One region of the Mesorhizobium sp. B4-1-4 genome, then DNA from elsewhere that is predicted to be linked to it. Evidence: predicted binding sites of a transcription regulator. Region 1 holds the regulator's gene; each other region holds the start of a gene.
The links. The regulator PhoB, encoded in region 1, activates phosphate uptake and scavenging genes when phosphate is short. The targets are predictions, from matches to a motif close to TGTCATNNANCTGTCAT.
Positions count from the first base shown of each region.

Region 2: the regulator PhoB is predicted to act here: its motif matches at 3,026-3,042, upstream of phnF (phosphonate metabolism transcriptional regulator PhnF).
Region 3: the regulator PhoB is predicted to act here: its motif matches at 3,399-3,415, upstream of FJW03_RS08135 (PhoX family protein).

Region 1 is NZ_CP083950.1:4,407,296-4,413,538, reverse strand. It holds gene pstS (phosphate ABC transporter substrate-binding protein PstS) at 1-714, shown strand, start outside; gene pstC (phosphate ABC transporter permease subunit PstC) at 779-1,768, shown strand; gene pstA (phosphate ABC transporter permease PstA) at 1,772-2,623, shown strand; gene pstB (phosphate ABC transporter ATP-binding protein PstB) at 2,620-3,423, shown strand; gene phoU (phosphate signaling complex protein PhoU) at 3,449-4,156, shown strand; gene phoB (phosphate regulon transcriptional regulator PhoB) at 4,272-4,961, shown strand; gene FJW03_RS21140 (ROK family protein) at 4,974-6,218, opposite strand.
Region 2 is NZ_CP083950.1:4,143,869-4,150,111, forward strand. It holds gene FJW03_RS19845 (ABC transporter permease) at 1-891, shown strand, start outside; gene FJW03_RS19850 (zinc-binding alcohol dehydrogenase family protein) at 966-1,982, shown strand; gene phnF (phosphonate metabolism transcriptional regulator PhnF) at 2,250-3,002, opposite strand; gene phnG (phosphonate C-P lyase system protein PhnG) at 3,122-3,583, shown strand; gene phnH (phosphonate C-P lyase system protein PhnH) at 3,583-4,194, shown strand; gene FJW03_RS19870 (carbon-phosphorus lyase complex subunit PhnI) at 4,196-5,308, shown strand; gene fosX (FosX/FosE/FosI family fosfomycin resistance hydrolase) at 5,305-5,724, shown strand; gene FJW03_RS19880 (alpha-D-ribose 1-methylphosphonate 5-phosphate C-P-lyase PhnJ) at 5,721-6,243, shown strand, end outside.
Region 3 is NZ_CP083950.1:1,696,818-1,703,060, forward strand. It holds gene FJW03_RS08130 (GMC family oxidoreductase) at 1-1,361, shown strand, start outside; gene FJW03_RS08135 (PhoX family protein) at 1,432-3,345, opposite strand; gene FJW03_RS08140 (hypothetical protein) at 3,461-3,868, opposite strand; gene urtA (urea ABC transporter substrate-binding protein) at 4,181-5,491, shown strand; gene urtB (urea ABC transporter permease subunit UrtB) at 5,608-6,243, shown strand, end outside.

The DNA.
Region 1 (6,243 bases):
CCGGGCGAACTCGTTCTCGACGGCACGACGCTGGCCGATATCTTCCTCGGCAAGATCACCAACTGGAACGACGAGGCGATCAAGAAGCTCAATCCCAAGGCCAAGCTGCCAGACCAGGCGATTGCCGTTGTCCACCGTTCGGACGGCTCGGGCACCACGTTCAACTTCAGCTACTATCTCGCCGACGTGAACGCCGACTGGAAGTCGAAGGTTGGCGTCAACAGCGCGCTCGAGTGGCCGGTGGGTATCGGCGCCAAGGGCAATGAAGGCGTTGCCAACAACGTGTCGCAGACCGGCGGCGCCATCGGCTATGTCGAATACGCATATGCCAAGCAGAACAAGCTGACTTACACCGACATGATCAACAAGGACGGCAAGAAGATCGAGCCGACCGCGAAGGCGTTCTCGGCCGCGGCGGCCAATGCCGACTGGAACTCACAGCCGGGTTATGGCGTCATTCTCGCCAACCAGCCGGGCGCCGAGTCCTGGCCGATGACGTCCGCGACCTGGATCCTGCTGTACAAGAAGCCCGATGACGCCGCGGCGACCAGCGAAGCGCTCAAGTTCTTTGCCTGGTCCTATGCGAAGGGCGACAAGATGGCGGGTGAACTGGACTACGTTCCGATGCCGGACAAGGTCGTCAAGAGCGTCGAGGAAATGTGGAGCAAGGACATCGTCGGCAGCGACGGCAAGTCGCTCTACGCCGCCAAGTAACTCTCTTTGTCGAAGGGAGGACGCCTTTGGCGTCCTCCCATTTCTTTCGAATACGAGGGGCTAGATGACCACCGTTTCAGAAGCTACGCCGTTATCGAGCGTCATGCGGTCCAGGGATGCGACAGTGCGGCGCTTCGCCTTCACGGACATGGTGTTTCGGGAGGCTACACGCTCTTCTGCCGTCCTCGTCCTGCTCATCCTCAGCGGCGTCGCCATCTCGTTGTTTGCCGGCTCATGGGAAGCCCTGTCTAAGTTCGGCTTTTCCTTCCTGACGACCGAGGCATGGAACCCGGTCACCGAGAATTTCGGCGCCCTGTCGCCGATCTACGGCACCATCGTCACGTCAGCCATCGCAATTCTGATCGCCGTTCCCATCGGCATCGGCATCGCCGTCTTTCTTACCGAACTTTGCCCGCGGCCGCTGCGGCGCCCGATCGGCATCGCCGTCGAGCTTCTGGCCGGCATCCCTTCGATCATCTACGGCATCTGGGGCCTGTTCGTGTTCGCACCGTTCCTGCAGACGACGATACAGCCTTTCATCATCGACATCTTTCACAACGTGCCCGGGCTCTCCAGCCTGTTCGCCGGCCCGCCCTATGGCATCGGCCTACTGACGTCGTCGCTGATCCTGGCCATCATGGTGCTGCCGTTCATCACCTCGATCACCAAGGACGTGTTCGACACAGTGCCGGCGGTGCTGAAGGAATCGGCCTACGGCATCGGCTGCACAACCTGGGAAGTCACGCGGCGCGTGGTCATTCCCTACACCCGTGTCGGCATTATGGGCGGCGTTATGCTCGGCCTCGGCCGCGCGCTCGGCGAAACCATGGCGGTGACCTTCGTCATCGGCAACGCGCATCGTATCAGCGCCTCGCTGTTCGCGCCGGCGACGACGATCTCCGCGACGATCGCCAACGAATTCACCGAAGCCGACGGCCAACTCTACACCTCTTCACTGGTGGCGCTCGGCCTGATCCTCTTCGTCATCACCTTCATTATCCTTGCCATCGCACGCTATATGCTGATGCGCATCGACGCCCGCACGGGAGCCTGACCAATGTCGACGTCCCTGGCACTCCACAACAGACGCAAGAGAAGGAACGGCGTGATGATGGCGCTCTGCGTCGTCGCCGCCGGCATCGGCCTTGCCTGGCTGGCGCTGATCCTCGGCGCCCTGGTCTACAAGGGCCTGTCCGGCGTTTCGCTGGCGGTCTTCACCGAGATGACGCCACCGCCCGGCGATGCCGGCGGCCTGCTCAACGCCATCTATGGCAGCGTCGTGATGACCGTCATCGGCGTCATCGTCGGCACGCCGATCGGTGTGCTGGCCGGTACTTACATGGCCGAATACGGACGCTTCTCGAAGCTGACCACGGTGGTGCGTTTCATCAACGACATCCTGCTGTCGGCGCCGTCGATCGTTATCGGCCTGTTCGTCTATGAATTGCTGGTGCGGCCGATGGGGCACTTCTCCGCCATCGCCGGCGCCGTCGCGCTGGCCATCCTGGTCATCCCGGTCGTGGTGCGCACCACAGAGGACATGCTCAACCTGGTGCCGAACGCCTTGCGCGAGGCAGGCACCGCGATCGGCGCACCGCGCTGGGTGGTCATCCGCTCTGTCGCCTATCGTGCGGCACTCTCCGGCATCGTCACCGGCATATTGCTGGCCATCGCCCGCATCTCCGGCGAGACGGCGCCGCTGCTCTTCACCGCGCTCAACAACCAGTTCTGGTCAAGCAATCTCAACGCGCCGATGGCCAGCCTGCCTGTCACCATTTTCCAGTTCGCTCTCAGCCCTTACGAGGAATGGCAGCAGCTGGCGTGGACCGGCGCACTTATAATCACCCTAACGGTTCTCGGGCTGAGCATCTTCGCCCGCAGCCTTACCGGACGCAGAGAGGACAGATGAAACCGATGTTGTCCACCGATTTGAACGTGGCCGAGGCTGCCGTGGAAAAGGCCAAGATCGAGGTCAAGAACCTCAATTTCTACTATGGCCAGTCGAAGGCGCTGAAGGACATCAGCCTGTCGCTGCCCGAGCGCAGTGTCACCGCCTTCATCGGCCCTTCGGGCTGCGGGAAGTCGACGCTGCTGCGCGTCTTCAACCGCATCTACGAGCTCTACCCGAGGCAGAGCGCCGAGGGTCAGGTGCTGCTTGACGGCCGGAACATTCTCGACCGCTCGCAGGACCTCAACCTGCTGCGCACCAAGATCGGCATGGTGTTCCAGAAGCCGACGCCGTTTCCGATGTCGATCTATGAAAACATCGCGTTCGGCGTCAGGCTCTATGAGAAGATCAGCAAGGCCGAGATGGACGGCCGTGTCGAGCAGGCGCTGAAGCGCGCGGCTCTGTGGACCGAGGTCAAGGACAAGCTCAACGCCAGCGGCCTCAGCCTTTCGGGCGGCCAGCAGCAGCGTCTTTGCATCGCCCGCACCGTGGCGGTGAAGCCGGAGGTCATCCTGCTCGACGAGCCGGCATCGGCGCTCGACCCGCTGTCGACCGCCAAGATCGAGGAATTGATCGACGAGCTGCAAGCCGACTACACGATCGTCATCGTCACCCACAACATGCAGCAGGCGGCGCGCGTGTCGCGCCAGACGGCTTTCATGTATCTGGGCGAGCTGGTCGAGTTCGATCGTACGGAGAAGATCTTCACATCGCCCCGCGAGAAGCGCACGCAGGACTATATCACCGGCCGCTTCGGCTGATCTCACGCATACGAGGACCAGGATCATGGCCGAACACACAGTCGCTTCTTTCGACGAGGATCTCGGACAGATCAGCAGGCTGATCAGCGACATGGGCGATCTCGCCAGCTCGATGGTCGGCGGCGCCACCAAGGCGCTGCTGAACTCCGACAACGCGCTGGCACAGCGCGTTGTCTCCGACGACGTCATCATGGACGCGCGCCAGCGCGAACTCGACGACCGCGCCATCACGCTGATCGCCAAGCGCCAGCCGATGGCCGACGATCTGCGGCATGTCGTCGGGTCGATCCGCATGGCCGGCGACCTCGAACGCATTGGCGACCTTGCCAAGAACATCGCCAAGCGCGTCGGTACGGTCGGCCTGTCCACCACGCCGCGCGACCTGTCGCATTCCATCGACGCCATGGCGCAGCTGGTGCTGATCCAGGTGCAGGGCGTGATCGAGGAGTATGCGGCGCACGATGCCGAAGCCCTCGCCAAGCTGCGCGCCGATGACGAACGTATCGACGTCAAATACACCTCCGTGTTCCGCGAACTTCTCACCTACATGATGGAGGATCCGCGCAACATCACGGCTTGCACGCATCTGTTGTTCTGCGCCAAGAATCTCGAGCGCATCGGCGACCATGTGACCAACATCGCCGAGAATGCCTACTATGTGCTGACCGGTACGCAGTTGCCCGCGAATCGTCCGAAGCAGGACGAAACGGCGATGTCGGCGCCGGCGGCTTGATCGTCAGAGCGGTTCACCGTTTTACGGAAAACCGCTCTCTCTCTTGTTTCCATGCAATTCCGGACGGAAAACCGCTTCACACTTTTCCTGGAATTGCCTTAGAGGTGACCAGTCGATGATCGCGCCACGCATCATGGTGGTGGAGGATGAGGAGCCACTCGGCGTGCTCCTCCGCTACAATCTGGAATCGGAAGGCTACCAGGTCGAGGTGGTCCCGCGCGGCGACGAGGCGGAGATTCGCCTGCAGGAGAACGTCCCCGACCTCCTGGTGCTCGACTGGATGGTGCCGGCTGTGTCCGGCATCGAACTCTGTCGCCGGCTAAGGATGCGGCCCGAGACCGAGCGGCTGCCGATCATCATGCTGACGGCGCGCGGCGAGGAAAGCGACCGCGTGCGCGGCCTTTCGACCGGCGCCGACGATTATCTGGTCAAGCCGTTCTCGACACCGGAATTCATGGCCAGGGTCAAGGCGCTGCTGCGCCGCGCCAAGCCGGAAGTGCTGTCCAGCGTGCTCAAGGTGGGCGACATCGTGCTCGACCGCGAATCACATCGCGTCTACCGCAAGAAGAGCGAGATCCGGCTCGGGCCGACCGAATTCCGCCTGCTCGAATTCATGATGCGTCATCCCGGCCGGGTGTTCTCGCGCAGCCAGCTGCTCGACAATGTCTGGGGGGAGACGATCTATATCGACGAGCGCACGGTGGACGTGCATGTCGGCCGGTTGCGCAAGGCGGTCAATAACGGCCGCATGCCCGACGTCATCCGCACCATTCGTGGTGCGGGGTATGCAATCCGCGAGGATTGAGCGCGACTTTATTCAGGCCACGTTCTTCCCGGAGCCGGCTTTCGCCTGCATGCCCGGCGCGAAAATCTCCTGGTCGACGAAGGTCAGCGCCCGCATGGCGCAGCCCTCGCGGATCAGCGGCAACTCGTTGGGCTCGGTGTCGAAGGAAATCGATTTCGAGTGCTGGCCGCCGGCGGTCTGGGCGATGGCCTCGCGCAATGCCGGCTCGATCAGGTCGAAGGCGGCGGCGCTGACGCCGACCATGGCGACGGGGGCGGGATCGATCAGCGCGAACAGGCTGCCGAGGCCGTAGCCCAGCGCCTCGCCGGCCCTGCGGTAGGCCTCGCGCTCGGGCCCGTCCGTTTGCCGCGCCGTCGCCGCCAGCGCCCGCATCTGCGCGTCGCTGACATCGGCGACCGGCTCGGTGTCCTCGCTGAGCTGCCTGGCGTTGCGCCAGATGGCGTAATTGCCGGCATAGGCTTCGACGCAGCCGCGCCGCCCGCAGCGGCAGAGCGCGCCGCCTGGCCGATGGATCATGTGGCCGAATTCGCCGCCCGAGGAATGGGTGCCGGTGAAGAGCTCGCCCTTCAGCACCAGGCCCATGCCGATACCGTGCGAAAGGAGAATGGCGATGAAGTCGTCGCGGTAACGCTCCGGATCGCGCCAGCGCAGCGCCACCGCCATCATGTTGCAGTCATTCTCCACGGTGGCGGGGATGCCGAACTCGGCTTCGAGTATGTCGGCGAAGGCGATGTCGGTCTGCGGCGTGATGGGCGACCACAGCATTGCCCGGGCATCGGTGTCGGTGATGCCCTGGATCGCCAGCGCGATGCGGGCGACGCTGCGCACGTCGAGGTCGGGATCCTCCAGGCGCCGCCGCACGATGGCGACGCATTCGCCGATCAGTGCATCGCGCGACATGGTCAGCGTGTCCAGCCGGCGCTGTTCCTCTGATATGACCTGGCCGGCATAGTCGATGACGGCGACGGACAGGAAATTCAGCGACAGCACCACGGTCATCACCGTTGCGGCTTCCGGATTGAGGCCAAGCCCGACCTGCGGCCTGCCGCGTTTGAGCGCGCCGGCCTCGCTCGGCTTGCCTTCGGCCAGGATACCTTCGCCGATCAGATCGGAGGAAATCGCCGATATGGTGGAGTGGCTGAGGCCGGTGGTCGCGGCGATTTCGGTGCGCGAGGGCTGGCCGGCCCGGCGCACGGCCGCAATCACCATTGCGCGGTTGCGCCGGCGCAGATCGTCGTGGCGGATTCCGACCGACATGCCTTTCCAATATCCTCCCGGTCGC
Region 2 (6,243 bases), 260 kb from region 1:
CTGGTGCTACTCTGGGTCATCCTGTCGCTGGCGACATCGAGCTTCGCCTCGGCCAACAACATCTCGAACCTTTTGCGTCAGGGCTCGATGATCGCCATCCTGGCTGTCGGCCAGACCTTCGTCATCATCACCGGCGGCATCGATCTGTCCGTCGGCGCCGTGGTCGGCTTCGCCACCGTCATTGCAGCAATGCTGATCAATGCCGGCGTCCCGGTTTTTCTCGCCATCCTGCTCACCCTGCTGGTCGGCGTCGCCATCGGCCTCTTCCATGGCTTTGGCATCGTCAAGATGGGCCTCCCGCCCTTCATCATCACGCTGGCGACGCTGACGTCGCTGCGCGGCATCGGCCTTCTGATGACCAATGGCAATTCGATCTCGATCAACAATGATGCCTTCCAGGAATTCTCGCGCAATTCCTTCCTCGGCATCCCCAATCTGTTCTGGATGGTTCTTCTGGTCGGCGTTCCCGCCTATGTCTTCCTGCACCATAGCCGCTGGGGCCGGTATCTCTTTTCGGTCGGCTCGAATGCCGAGGCCTCGCGCCTGTCGGGCGTCAATGTCCAGCGCACCATCTTCATGGCCTACACGCTGTCGGGTCTCTGCGCGGCGTTCGTTGGTGTGCTGCTCGCGTCGCGCATCGGCATCGGCAATCCGACCCAGGCCGAGGGCTGGGAACTGCAGGCGATCGCCTCGTCGGTGATCGGCGGCACCTCGCTGTTTGGCGCCGTCGGCTCGGTGCACGGGCCACTGCTCGGCGCCTTCATCTTGGCCACCATCAACAACGGTGCCAACCTGCTCAACGTCAACGCCTTCTGGCAGCGTGTCATCACCGGCGTGCTGATCATCGTCATCGTCTATTTCGACGGTCTGCGCCGCCGCGGCGGCAAGTAGCCAACGAACCGAAAATCGATCGCCGGCCCTGTATCGAGACGGGGCGGCTTTTCGTAAACCGACTGGACTGAAATATGAGAGCCGTCGTCTGCCGCTCACCCGGCGACCTTGTCCTGGAAAACCACCCCGCGCCCGGCTCGCCACCTCCCGGCTGGGCTCTGGTGGCGGTCAGCCATGTCGGCATCTGCGGCACCGACTATCATATCTTCGAAGGCAAGCACCCGTTCCTCACCTACCCCCGCATCATGGGCCACGAGGTATCGGGGACGATCATCGAGACCGGTGAAGGCGTCGATCTGGCCATTGGCGAACCGGTGGTCATCAACCCCTATCTTTCCTGCGGCAGGTGCATCGCCTGCCGGCATGGCAAGCCGAACTGCTGTGTGCGGATCGAAGTGCTCGGTGTCCATCGTGACGGCGCCATGTGCGACCAGATCCTGGTGCCGGCGCAAAACCTCTACCCGGCCAACGGCCTGTCGCTCGCCGACGCCGCCGCCGTGGAGTTCCTGGCCATCGGCGCGCATGCCGTGCGTCGCTCGCGCGCCGATCCCGGCGCCCGCACGCTGGTCATCGGCGCCGGTCCGATCGGGCTTGGCGCCGGCATCTTCGCCCGGATCGCCGGGCTCGATGTGACGCTGCTCGATATGAGCAGCGAAAGACTGAATTTTGCCGCGAACGAACTCGGCTTCCCGATCCTCGATGGATCACGCGGCGCGGCATCCGATCTGGTCAGGGAGGCGACGTCAGGCGAAGGGTTCGACGTGGTCTTCGACGCCACCGGCAACACCCAGTCGGTGAAGTCGGCCTTCGCCCATGTCGCGCATGGCGGGACCCTGGTGCTGGTCAGCGTCGTCAATGATGACATCGCCTTCTCCGACCCGGAGTTCCACAAACGGGAGATGACGCTGATCGGCAGCCGCAATGCCTTGCGCGCCGACTTCGATCACGTCGCCGTTTCGATCCGCAGCGGCGCCGTGCCGTTGGCCAAGCTGATTACCAACCGGACGACATTGGCCGATACGCCGTCCGATCTCGCCCGCTGGGCACATGAAAAATCCGGCCTGATCAAGGCCGTGATCGAGGTCGGATAAGATATCCGTTCCAACACGAGATTCGGCCGATCGTTGAGTGGGGACCTTGGCAGATCGCTGCCTTGGCAACTGGCCGAAACACCTATCGCTTCGTCATCCTGTGGCGGAGCAAGGAGCGAAGCGACGCGGCGCAGACCATGGGATCCAAGCCGTGACCTCGAAGCGTTGCCTCAGTGCAGAACGCTGCATCGTCGGCCGAGATCGCGGCATGGATCCTTGGGTTCCGCGACGGAGCTTCGCCACTGCTTCGCCTGACGACGTTGGGGACTAATTGATCACCGACAACTTCAGTTCGACCCGCTCTGCCGGAAAGCGCGACTCCGAAAACTGGATCGGCTGGCCGTCGGGCGTGACGTTGACGGCGACCGTGACCAGCACGATGGCGCCGGGCTGCAGGTCGAGGTCGGCAAGGTCGGCCGCATCGGCATGGCGCGCCGACAGCACGGTCGATTGCCGGAGATAATCGTCTATTCCGAAACGCGCCAGCGACGCCGTGACCGATCCTGTCTCAGCCATGGCCTTGTCGATACCGGCAAAGCGCCTGGCATCGAACCAGCCGGCGGCGCGCGATACCGGCCGTCCATCGGCTTCGCCGCGTGTCTCCAACCTTATCACCTCGGTCCCCCTGGCCAGCCCAAGCCCCTCGGCGACTCGCTGGCTGGCAGGCTCGACCGAGGAGGCAAGCAGCACGATGTGCCGTTCCGACGTCTGCCCCTGCAGGCCTGTTGAAAAGCGCGTGCGCGCGCCGATCGGATAGGAGAGCCGCGTGCGCGACAAGACGAAGGTGCCGCGTCCCTGCTCCGCCCGCAAAACCCCTTCCTGGACAAGGGCCGATATGGCGCTGCGCACGGTGTGACGATTGACGCCATAGCGTTCGGCCAGCACCACCTCGGGCGGCAGCGCGGCATTCTCGGCGAAATCGCCGATGGCGATCGATTGCAGAATCTTGTCGGCGATCTGGCGCCATAACGAAACGCCGCTGCGTCGCTCTATGCTGTCGGCCATTTGCTGCCCGATCATCCCCTGGCCCACCCTCTCGATCTTGTCATCCACCCGTCATGGACTCACGCTAGATAAAGAGTATAATTTGTATAGTCGTCTATATCAATAGACAAATTTAACAGCAAGGAAAACAGGCGATGCGAGGACAGGAAGCCCGCGACCAGGCCGACCGGAAGGCCGCCATGGCGACGCTGGCGCAATCGAGCGGCGACGACATCGTCCGGCTCTGGAACGAGGCCGGCCTGCCTTCGCAAGCCGAGCTGCTGCGCGGTCCCGAAACCGGCCTGGTGACGCTGCGCGGTCGCATCGGCGGCGGCGGTGCGCCATTCAATGTCGGTGAAGCGACCGTCACCCGCGCCACTGTCCGGCTGCCGTCCGGACAGGTCGGCCATTGCTACGCGTTTGGCCGCGACAAGCAGAAGGCGAAGCTGGCGGCCATCGCCGATGCGCTGTGGCAGGACCCCGCCCACCGCACCGAGGTCGAGACCAGGCTGATCGCGCCTTTGCGGACTGCGCTCGCCACTGCCCATGAAAAGCGCCGCGCCGAGACGGCGGCAACGAAGGTGGATTTCTTCACCATGGTTCGCGGAGAAGACTGATGGACATCGCAGCCCAATCGATCGAGGGCGGATTCGCCGATCCGGTCTTCAACGCGCAGACCGTTTTCCGAGCGATCATGGACGCGATGGCGCGGCCGGGCAGCGTGCAGCCCCTGCCGGTTCTTGCCCGCCCGCCGGCGCCGCTTTCGACAACCGCCGGTGCCATCGCGCTGGCGCTCTGCGACAGCGACACGCCGCTCTGGCTCGACCCAGCCCTGCACGCCTCCGCGGCGGTCATCTCCTGGCTTGGCTTCCACACTGGCGCGCCGCTGGCCAACACGCCCGCCGACGCGCATTTCGCCTTTGTCGCAACGCCCGCCGAGATGATGGCGCTCGACGGTTTTTCGCAGGGCACGCAGGATTATCCCGACCGCTCGACGACCCTGATCCTACAGGTTAGCGAGCTCGGTTCGGGCGTCCCGTTGCGGCTCGAAGGCCCCGGCATCGAGACCAGCGCCACGATCGCGCCGGCACAGATGCCGCGTCATTTCATCGAGCAGTGGAAGCAGAATACCAAGCGCTTTCCGCGTGGCGTCGACATCATCCTCGCCGCCGCCGACGGCATAGCTTGCCTGCCGCGCACGACGCGCATCAAGACGATGGAGGCGTAAGATGTATGTCGCGGTAAAGGGCGGCGAAGCCGCAATCGCCAATGCCCACAGCCTGCTTGCCGATCGCCGGCGCGGCGACCGTTCGGTGCCGGCGCTGCGCCTCGACCAGATCGTCGAGCAGCTGGCGCTCGGCGTCGACCGGGTGATGAGCGAAGGCTCTCTCTATGACCGTGAACTCGCCGCGCTCGCCATAGTCCAGGCGCGCGGCGACATGATCGAGGCGATCTTCCTGGTGCGTGCCTATCGCACCACGCTGCCCCGCTTCGGCTACAGCAACCCGATCGACACCGGCACAATGCTGGTCGAGCGGCGCGTCTCGGCGACCTACAAGGACCTTCCCGGCGGACAGTTGCTCGGCCCGACTTTCGACTACACGCACCGCCTGCTCGATCCCGGGCTGGCCGCAGGCGCCGATGTCGCCGAACCCTTGCGGCGCGACACGGAAGTGCAGCCCATGCCGCGCGTCTCGGCCATCCTCGCCCGCGAAGGCCTGATAGAACCCGACGGCGAGATGCCGCAGGACCATGTCCCCGGCGACATCACCCGCGAGCCGCTGGAATTCCCGATGGCACGCGACATCCGCCTGCAGGCGCTGTCGCGCGGCGACGAGGGTTTTCTGCTGGCGCTCGGCTATTCCACCCAGCGCGGCTATGCCCGCAACCACCCCTTCGTCGGCGAGATCCGCATCGGCGAGGTCGAGTTGGAGCTCGACGTTCCCGAACTGCCCTTTGCCGTGCCGCTCGGCACGGTGCGGGTCACGGAATGTCAGATGGTCAACCAGTTCAAGGGATCGGCCAAGGCGCCGCCGCAATTCACCCGCGGCTACGGCCTCGTCTTCGGCCAGAGCGAGCGCAAGGCGATGGCCATGGCGCTCTGCGACCGGGCGCTACGCGCTTCCGAACTCGGCGAGGATATCGTTGCCGCCGCGCAGGACGAAGAATTCGTCATCTCGCACTCCGACAATGTCCAGGCGACCGGCTTCGTCGAGCATCTGAAGCTGCCGCACTATGTCGATTTCCAGGCAGAGCTCGACCTCGTACGCCGCATGCGGGCCGAGTATGAGGCCCGCGAAAACCCCGCGAAGGCGGAAGAGAAAAGGGAGGCCGCGGAATGATCGACGGCCTATCCCACATGACCTTTATCGTGCGCGATCTCGGCCGGATGACCAGGATTCTCGAGGGCGTGTTCGATGCGCGCGAGGTCTATGCCAGTGACGCCGGACAGTTCTCGCTGTCGCGCGAAAAATTCTTCCTGATCGGCGACATCTGGATCGCCATCATGGAAGGCGAGCCGCTGCCGGAGCGCAGCTACAATCACGTCGCCTTCAAGATCGATGACGCCGATTTCGACCGCTATGCCGAGCGCGTCGGCAAGCTCGGGCTTGAGATGCGCCCGCCGCGCCCACGCGTCGAGGGTGAGGGCCGCTCGATCTATTTCTACGACGACGACAACCACATGTTCGAACTGCACACCGGGACGCTCAACCAGCGGCTGGCGCGCTATGCCAAAGGACTGGAAGTCTCAGCATGACCGACATCGCCACCTACAACTTCGCCTATCTCGACGAACAGACCAAGCGGATGATCCGCCGCGCGATCCTGAAGGGCATCGCCATCCCCGGCTACCAGGTGCCGTTCGCCTCGCGAGAAATGCCGATGCCTTACGGCTGGGGCACCGGCGGCGTCCAGGTCACCGCTTCGATCATCGGACCGGACGATGTGCTGAAGGTCATCGACCAGGGCGCCGACGACACCACCAATGCCGTCTCGATTCGCGCCTTCTTCAAGAAGGTCGCCAATGTCGCGGTGACCACCGATACGGCCAGCGCCACCATCATCCAGACCCGCCACCGCATCCCCGAACATCCGCTGACCGCAGGCCAGGTGCTGGTCTATCAGGTGCCGATCCCGGAACCGTTGCGGTTCCTCGAACCGCGCGAAACCGAGACGCGGAAAATGCACGCGCTGGAGGAATACGGCCTCATGCATGTGAAGCTCTACGAGGACATCGCCAAGCACGGCCGCATCGCCACCACCTATGCCTATCCGG
Region 3 (6,243 bases), 2.7 Mb from region 1:
GTGACTGGCGGGTGTCGAAGGATTTCCCGAACCTTCCGGCCTGGATCGTCAAGTCGGTCGGCGGTTCGACCACGCACTGGGCGGGCGCGTCGCTGCGTTTCCAGGAGCACGAGTTCAAGACGCTGTCGACCTACGGCAAGCTGGAAGGCGCAAACCTCTTGGACTGGCCGGTCACGCTGGCCGAGATGGAGCCTTATTACGCCAAGGCCGAAGCCAAGATGGGTGTGACGGGCACCAATGGCTGGCCGAGATTGCCGGGCAACAACAACTTCAAGGTGCTCAAGGCCGGCGCCGACAAGCTCGGCTACAAGGAATGCCACACCGGCAACATGGCGATCAACTCGGTCGAGCGCGACGACCGCAATTCCTGCCAGCAGACAGGCTTCTGCTTCCAAGGCTGCAAATGGGGCGCCAAATGGTCGACGCTCTACACCGAGATCCCAAAGGGCGAGGCGACAGGCCATCTGGAGGTGCGGCCGAACTCGATGGTGATCAAGATCAACCACGATCCTTCGGGCAAGGTGACCGGCGTCGTCTACGCCGACAAGGACGGCAAGCTTAAGGAGCAGAAAGCCCGTATCGTCGCCGTTGCCGGCAATTCGATCGAGAGCCCGCGCCTGCTGCTCAACTCCGAGTCGGCCAAATTCCCGCATGGGCTTGGCAACTCGTCGGGGCAGGTGGGCAAGAATTACATGCGCCACACCACCGGCTCGGTGTATGCCATCTTCGACAAGCCGGTGCACATGTATCGCGGCACCACCATGGCTGGCATCATCCGCGACGAGGCCCGCCATGATCCGTCACGCGGTTTTGTCGGCGGCTACGAATTCGAGACGCTGTCGCTCGGCCTGCCGTTCATGGCGGCTTTCCTGAACCCCGGCGGGTGGGGACGCTCTTTCACCACCGCACTCGACCATTACGATCATATGGCGGGCCTGTGGATCGTCGGTGAAGACATGCCACGCGAGGAGAACCGCATCACGTTGCACGCCGATGAGAAGGACGAGCACGGCATGCCGATTGCCGACGTGCATTTCGACGATCATCCAAACGACACGGCGATGCGCGACCATGCCTACAAGCAGGCCTCGGCGCTTTATGATGCGGTCGGCGCCACGCGCACCTTCCCGACGCCGCCCTATCCGTCGACCCACAATCTCGGTACCAACCGGATGAGCGAGAAAGCTGCCGACGGCGTCGTCAACAAGCATGGTCAGACGCACGACATCAAGAACCTGTTCGTGTCGGACGGCAGCCAGTTCACCACGGGTGCCGCCGAAAACCCGACCCTGACCATCGTGTCGCTGGCAATCCGCCAGGCCGACTACATCGCCGCCCAGATGTCGGCAAGAAGCATCTAGTCCCACCTCCCGACTGCCTGCTGGCGCGGGACCCGCGAGGGTTCCGCGCCTTTTTTCGTGCTTGCGAAGGCTATGCCCCGACCGGCTGGCCGTCCTTGCGGCGGATGGCGATGACCGAGGGGCGCGGCGGCTGGCCGTCCTTGAAATCGGGCCATAGGGACTGCGCCTTGTCGAGCGTTTCGGCGTCCTCCGATGGATGCTGAACCGAAAGGAACAGCGTTGTGCCATCCGGGGTGAAGCAGGGGCCGGTCGCTTCCGCGCCATGCGGGCAGGTGAACAAAAGCTTCGGCAGGCCCCGCGCCGGGCCTTCCGTGTCGACGCCATAGACGCCGTCGGGCAGGTCGAAATCGTTGGCGCCGTCGGTCGCTACCCAGAGACGGCCGGCGGGGTCGAAGGTGATGTTGTCCGGGCACACGAACCAGCCATTGTCCGATGTGTCGGAATGGAAGGTGGCGCCGACCTTGGCATCCCCGGGATTGCCGCACAGAACGAACAGGTCCCAGGTGTATTTGTCGGCGGTATGGTCGGCATCCGCGCCGCGGCCGCCCGGCGGGATCAGTTCGACGATGTGGCCCCAGAGGTTTTCGGGCCGCGTGTTGGCTGGATTGACCTTGGATTCGTCGCGTTTCTTGTTCTTGGTCATGACGGCGTAGACGCGGCCGGTGACCGGATTGGTCTCGATGTCCTCCGGCCGATCCATCGGGGTCGCGCCAAGCGCATCGGCGGCCAGCCGTGTTTTCAGCAGCACCTCGGCCTGGTCGGCAAAACCGTTCTCGGCGGTGAGCTTGCCCTGGCCATGGATCAGCGGCAGCCATGTCATGGTGCCATCGGCATCGTAACGAGCGACCGAAAGCACGCCATCGTCCAGAAGGCCGTTGCTCGAAGCCGGGTTCGCCTTGTCATAAGCCTTGTTCGAGACATAGCGGTACATGTATTCGAAATAATCGTCGTCACCCATGTAGACGACGATGCGGCCATCCTTGTTGACGACGACCGTAGAGGCCTCATGCGACATGCGGCCAAGGGCCGTGCGCTTCACCGGCTTGGACTTGGGGTCGTAGGGGTCGATCTCGACCACCCAGTCGAAGCGGTTGGTTTCGTTCGGTTCCTTGTCGATGTTGAAGCGGTCGTGAAAGCGGCCGCGGCCGTAAATGTCGGCGCCGTCAAAGCCGTAACGGTCGAGAATGCCTGCTGCAGGGGCCTTCTTTGGATCGCCGCCGAACAGATCGGAAACGCCCTCCTCGCAGGTCAGCACCGTCCCCCATGGGGTAACGCCGCCGCTGCAATTATAGCTGGTGCCGAGCACCTTGGTGCCGGTTGCATCGGCTGAGGTCTTCATCAGCGCATGGCCAGCCACGGGGCCGGAGACGGTCATTTCGGTGTTGGCGGTGATGCGGCGGTTAAGCGGGCTATCGTCGATGGTTTGCCACTTGCCGTCCTTGAGCATGACCTCGACGATCGAATGCCCCATCGCCGCCAGGCCGAGATTGACCTGTTCCTTGCTCATCGCCTTGCCGGCGCCGTCCTCGGTCATGCCGGGGAACATCACATTCGGCGAGATGTATTCGTTGTTGACGCAAAGCAAGCCGTGGTCGGAGTTCACCGAACCCCTGGGCAGCGGCATGAAGGCGATGTAGTCGCAATTATAGCCGAAGCGCTTTTCCTGTTCGTCGGCCGCGATCGTGTTGCCGTCGAAATCCGGCAGGCCCGCGACAAGCGGATCGCCCCAGCGTGCGACGATCGTCGTTTCATAGCCGTCGGCTGCGGCGTGGGTCTTGCCATAGACTCGGTTCAGTTCGGGAAAACCGAGGGTGGAAAGGGCGGCGGTGGCATGTGTTTCGCCGGCAAACAACGAACCGACAAAGCCGCCGCCGGCGACCAGGGCGCCAGATGCGAGGCTGCCCTTCAGGAGGGTACGGCGCGAAACGCGCTCGGCGATGACATCGCGAATGACGGGGGAGGATGAGGACGGGGAATCGGCCATGTGTCTGCCTCTCGAGGTGGATGTGACGGCGCAAAGCTGCCTATCCAGCTTCGGCAACATCCAGATGACATGAGAGAAAGGCTCGCCTCGCGGCGACGGCCGTCACCAGGATGGGCTATTGGCTGCCGCCCCTGGTGCAGGTCGAGGCGGTGAAGGCGCCGTCGGGCTGCTTCATGATGATATCGAAGGAGGGTGGGTTCTGGCCATCCAGGGTTGCCTGGGTCAGGGACAAGGAATTGCCACCGGTGGTGTAGCCGCCGAGCGGTCCCAACCAGGAGATCACACCGTTTGCGTCCATCTGGTAGTTATAGCCCTGTTGGACGGCGCCGAAGGTGACAGGGCCGGTGTAGACATTTCCCTTGATGGTGACGACGCCCAGGTTGAGGAACATGCCGAGCAGATAGACTTCGCAGTGATAGGTGCCGTCGGGCATCCTGCCGTCGCTGAAGTCGGCCCGCGCGGCTCCGGTTCCCACCGCCAGAAGTAATATCCCGATGAATATGCGTGAAATGCTGGATGCCATGACGTTGCCTGTCTGAAGTCGAGCTTGCCCCATTTTCCAGTCGGGCCGCAACATTTGTCAGCGGTGATCCGTTCACAACGGTCAAAATATAGGCATCAGATAAATTTGAGCTAAAATTAGGCAATTGCCTTGTGCGCTGCGCAAATTTCCCTCACTCAAATTTTTATCGGCTCTCTTTGTTTTATTTGGTCTGATGTAATAAGCCGCTGACAACGTTTGGCTATTTCGCTTTTTCGAACATCCAATTCGCGGTTGGCATGTAGGTTGCATCGCGTTGTTGCGGTGCAATCAACCAGCTTGGGAGTCTTCAGCATGAGGGGTAGTTTCTCGACAATAACAAAAATGTTTTCGGCGAGCGTGGTGGCCGCTGGCCTGTTGATGTCGGTTCCCGCCAGGGCCGCCGACGACACGATCAAGGTCGGCATCCTCCATTCGCTTTCAGGGACAATGGCGATTTCGGAGACGACGCTGAAGGACGCCATGCTGATGCTCATCGACGAGCAGAACGCCAAGGGTGGCCTGCTCGGCAAAAAACTTGAGGCCGTCGTCGTCGATCCGGCTTCCAACTGGCCACTGTTCGCCGAGAAGGCGCGTGAGCTGATTTCCAAGGACAAGGTGTCGGCGGTGTTCGGCTGCTGGACCTCGGTCTCGCGCAAATCGGTGCTGCCGGTGTTCTCCGAGCTCGACAACATCCTGTTCTACCCCGTCCAGTATGAAGGCGAGGAGAGCGAGCGCAACGTGTTCTACACCGGTGCCGCACCGAACCAGCAGGCCATTCCCGCCGTCGACTATCTGATGAGCGAGGACGGCGGCTCGGTGAAGCGCTGGGTGCTCGAAGGCACCGACTATGTCTACCCGCGCACCACCAACAAGATTCTCGAAGCCTATCTGAAGGCCAAGGGCGTCGCGGCGGAAGACATCATGGTCAACTACACGCCGTTCGGCTTCTCCGATTGGCAGACCGAGGTCTCCGCGATCAAGAAGTTCGGTTCGGCAGGCAAGAAGACGGCCGTCGTTTCGACCGTCAACGGCGACGCCAACGTGCCGTTCTACAAGGAGCTCGGCAACCAGGGCATCAAGGCGGAGGACATCCCCGTCATGGCGTTCTCGGTCGGCGAGGAAGAACTGGCCGGTCTCGACACTGCGCCGCTGGTCGGCCATCTCGCGGCGTGGAACTACTTCGAGAGCGTCGACACGCCCGAGAACAAGAAGTTCATCGCCGACTGGCACAAGTTCATCAAGAGCGACAAGCGCACCACCAACGACCCGATGGAAGCCCATTATATCGGCTTCAACATGTGGGTGAAGGCAGTCGAAAAGGCCGGTACCACCGATCCTGACAAGGTTATCGACGCCATGGTCGGCGTATCGGTGCCGAACCTGACCGGCGGCTATTCGACCATGATGCCGAACCACCACATCACCAAGCCGGTGCTGATCGGCGAAATCCAGGCCGACGGGCAGTTCGAGACGGTGTCGCGCACACCTGGCCTGGTGATGGGCGATGAATGGTCCGATTACCTCCCTGACTCCAAGGACCTGATTTCCGATTGGCGCGCGCCCTTGTCCTGCGGCAACTTCAATGTCGCCACGGGCAAGTGCGGCGGCAAGGGCACGAACTGATCCTCCCGGTCTGTCGGGTCGCGGAGTGGCCCGCGACCCGAGACCGCAGCCCGGGCGGACTTATTCCTCCAGTCCGTCCGGGAGCAACATCAACCCTTGGGATTGACCCTATTCCGATGACCGCGATGCGCATGATTGGCCTGACGCTGTTGTTGCTGCTGACGATATTTTCGCCGTCGCATGCCGACGAAGCCGATCTGCGCGCCACCATCGCCAAATTCGCCACGGCCAAAGGTTTTTCGGAGACGGGCGCCGTCGTCCATGAACTGGCGGCCACCGCCGACCCGGTAGTCGCACGGCCGCTTGCCGCGCTTGCCGACGGTAATCTTTACATCCGCAAGGCCGACTCCCTGGTGTTCACCGGCAAGGAAACCGCCGGAAGCATCGAGCTTTTCGATCCGCTGAGCGGCGAAGCGTCAGGTGAGGCCGGCAAGGACGACATCACCAAGATCAAGGTCAACAACACGCTTCGCCGTGTTATCCGTGACGCCTTGGGCACGCTGACGCTTGGCGCCAAGAACCCGGCCGTGCGCCTGGCCGCGGCCGGCACCATGTTCAAGACGCCTGACGCAGCCAATATCGAGCCACTCGACACGGCGATCGCCAATGAGACCGTTGCCAGCGTCAAGGCGCTGTTCGAACAAGCCCGCGCCGCGTCGGTTCTTGTCTCCGACCGCCCGGATGCCGACAAGCTGGCGGCGATCGCGCTGATCGGCGCGCGCGGCGACCGCGACGCGGTGTCGTTGCTGACC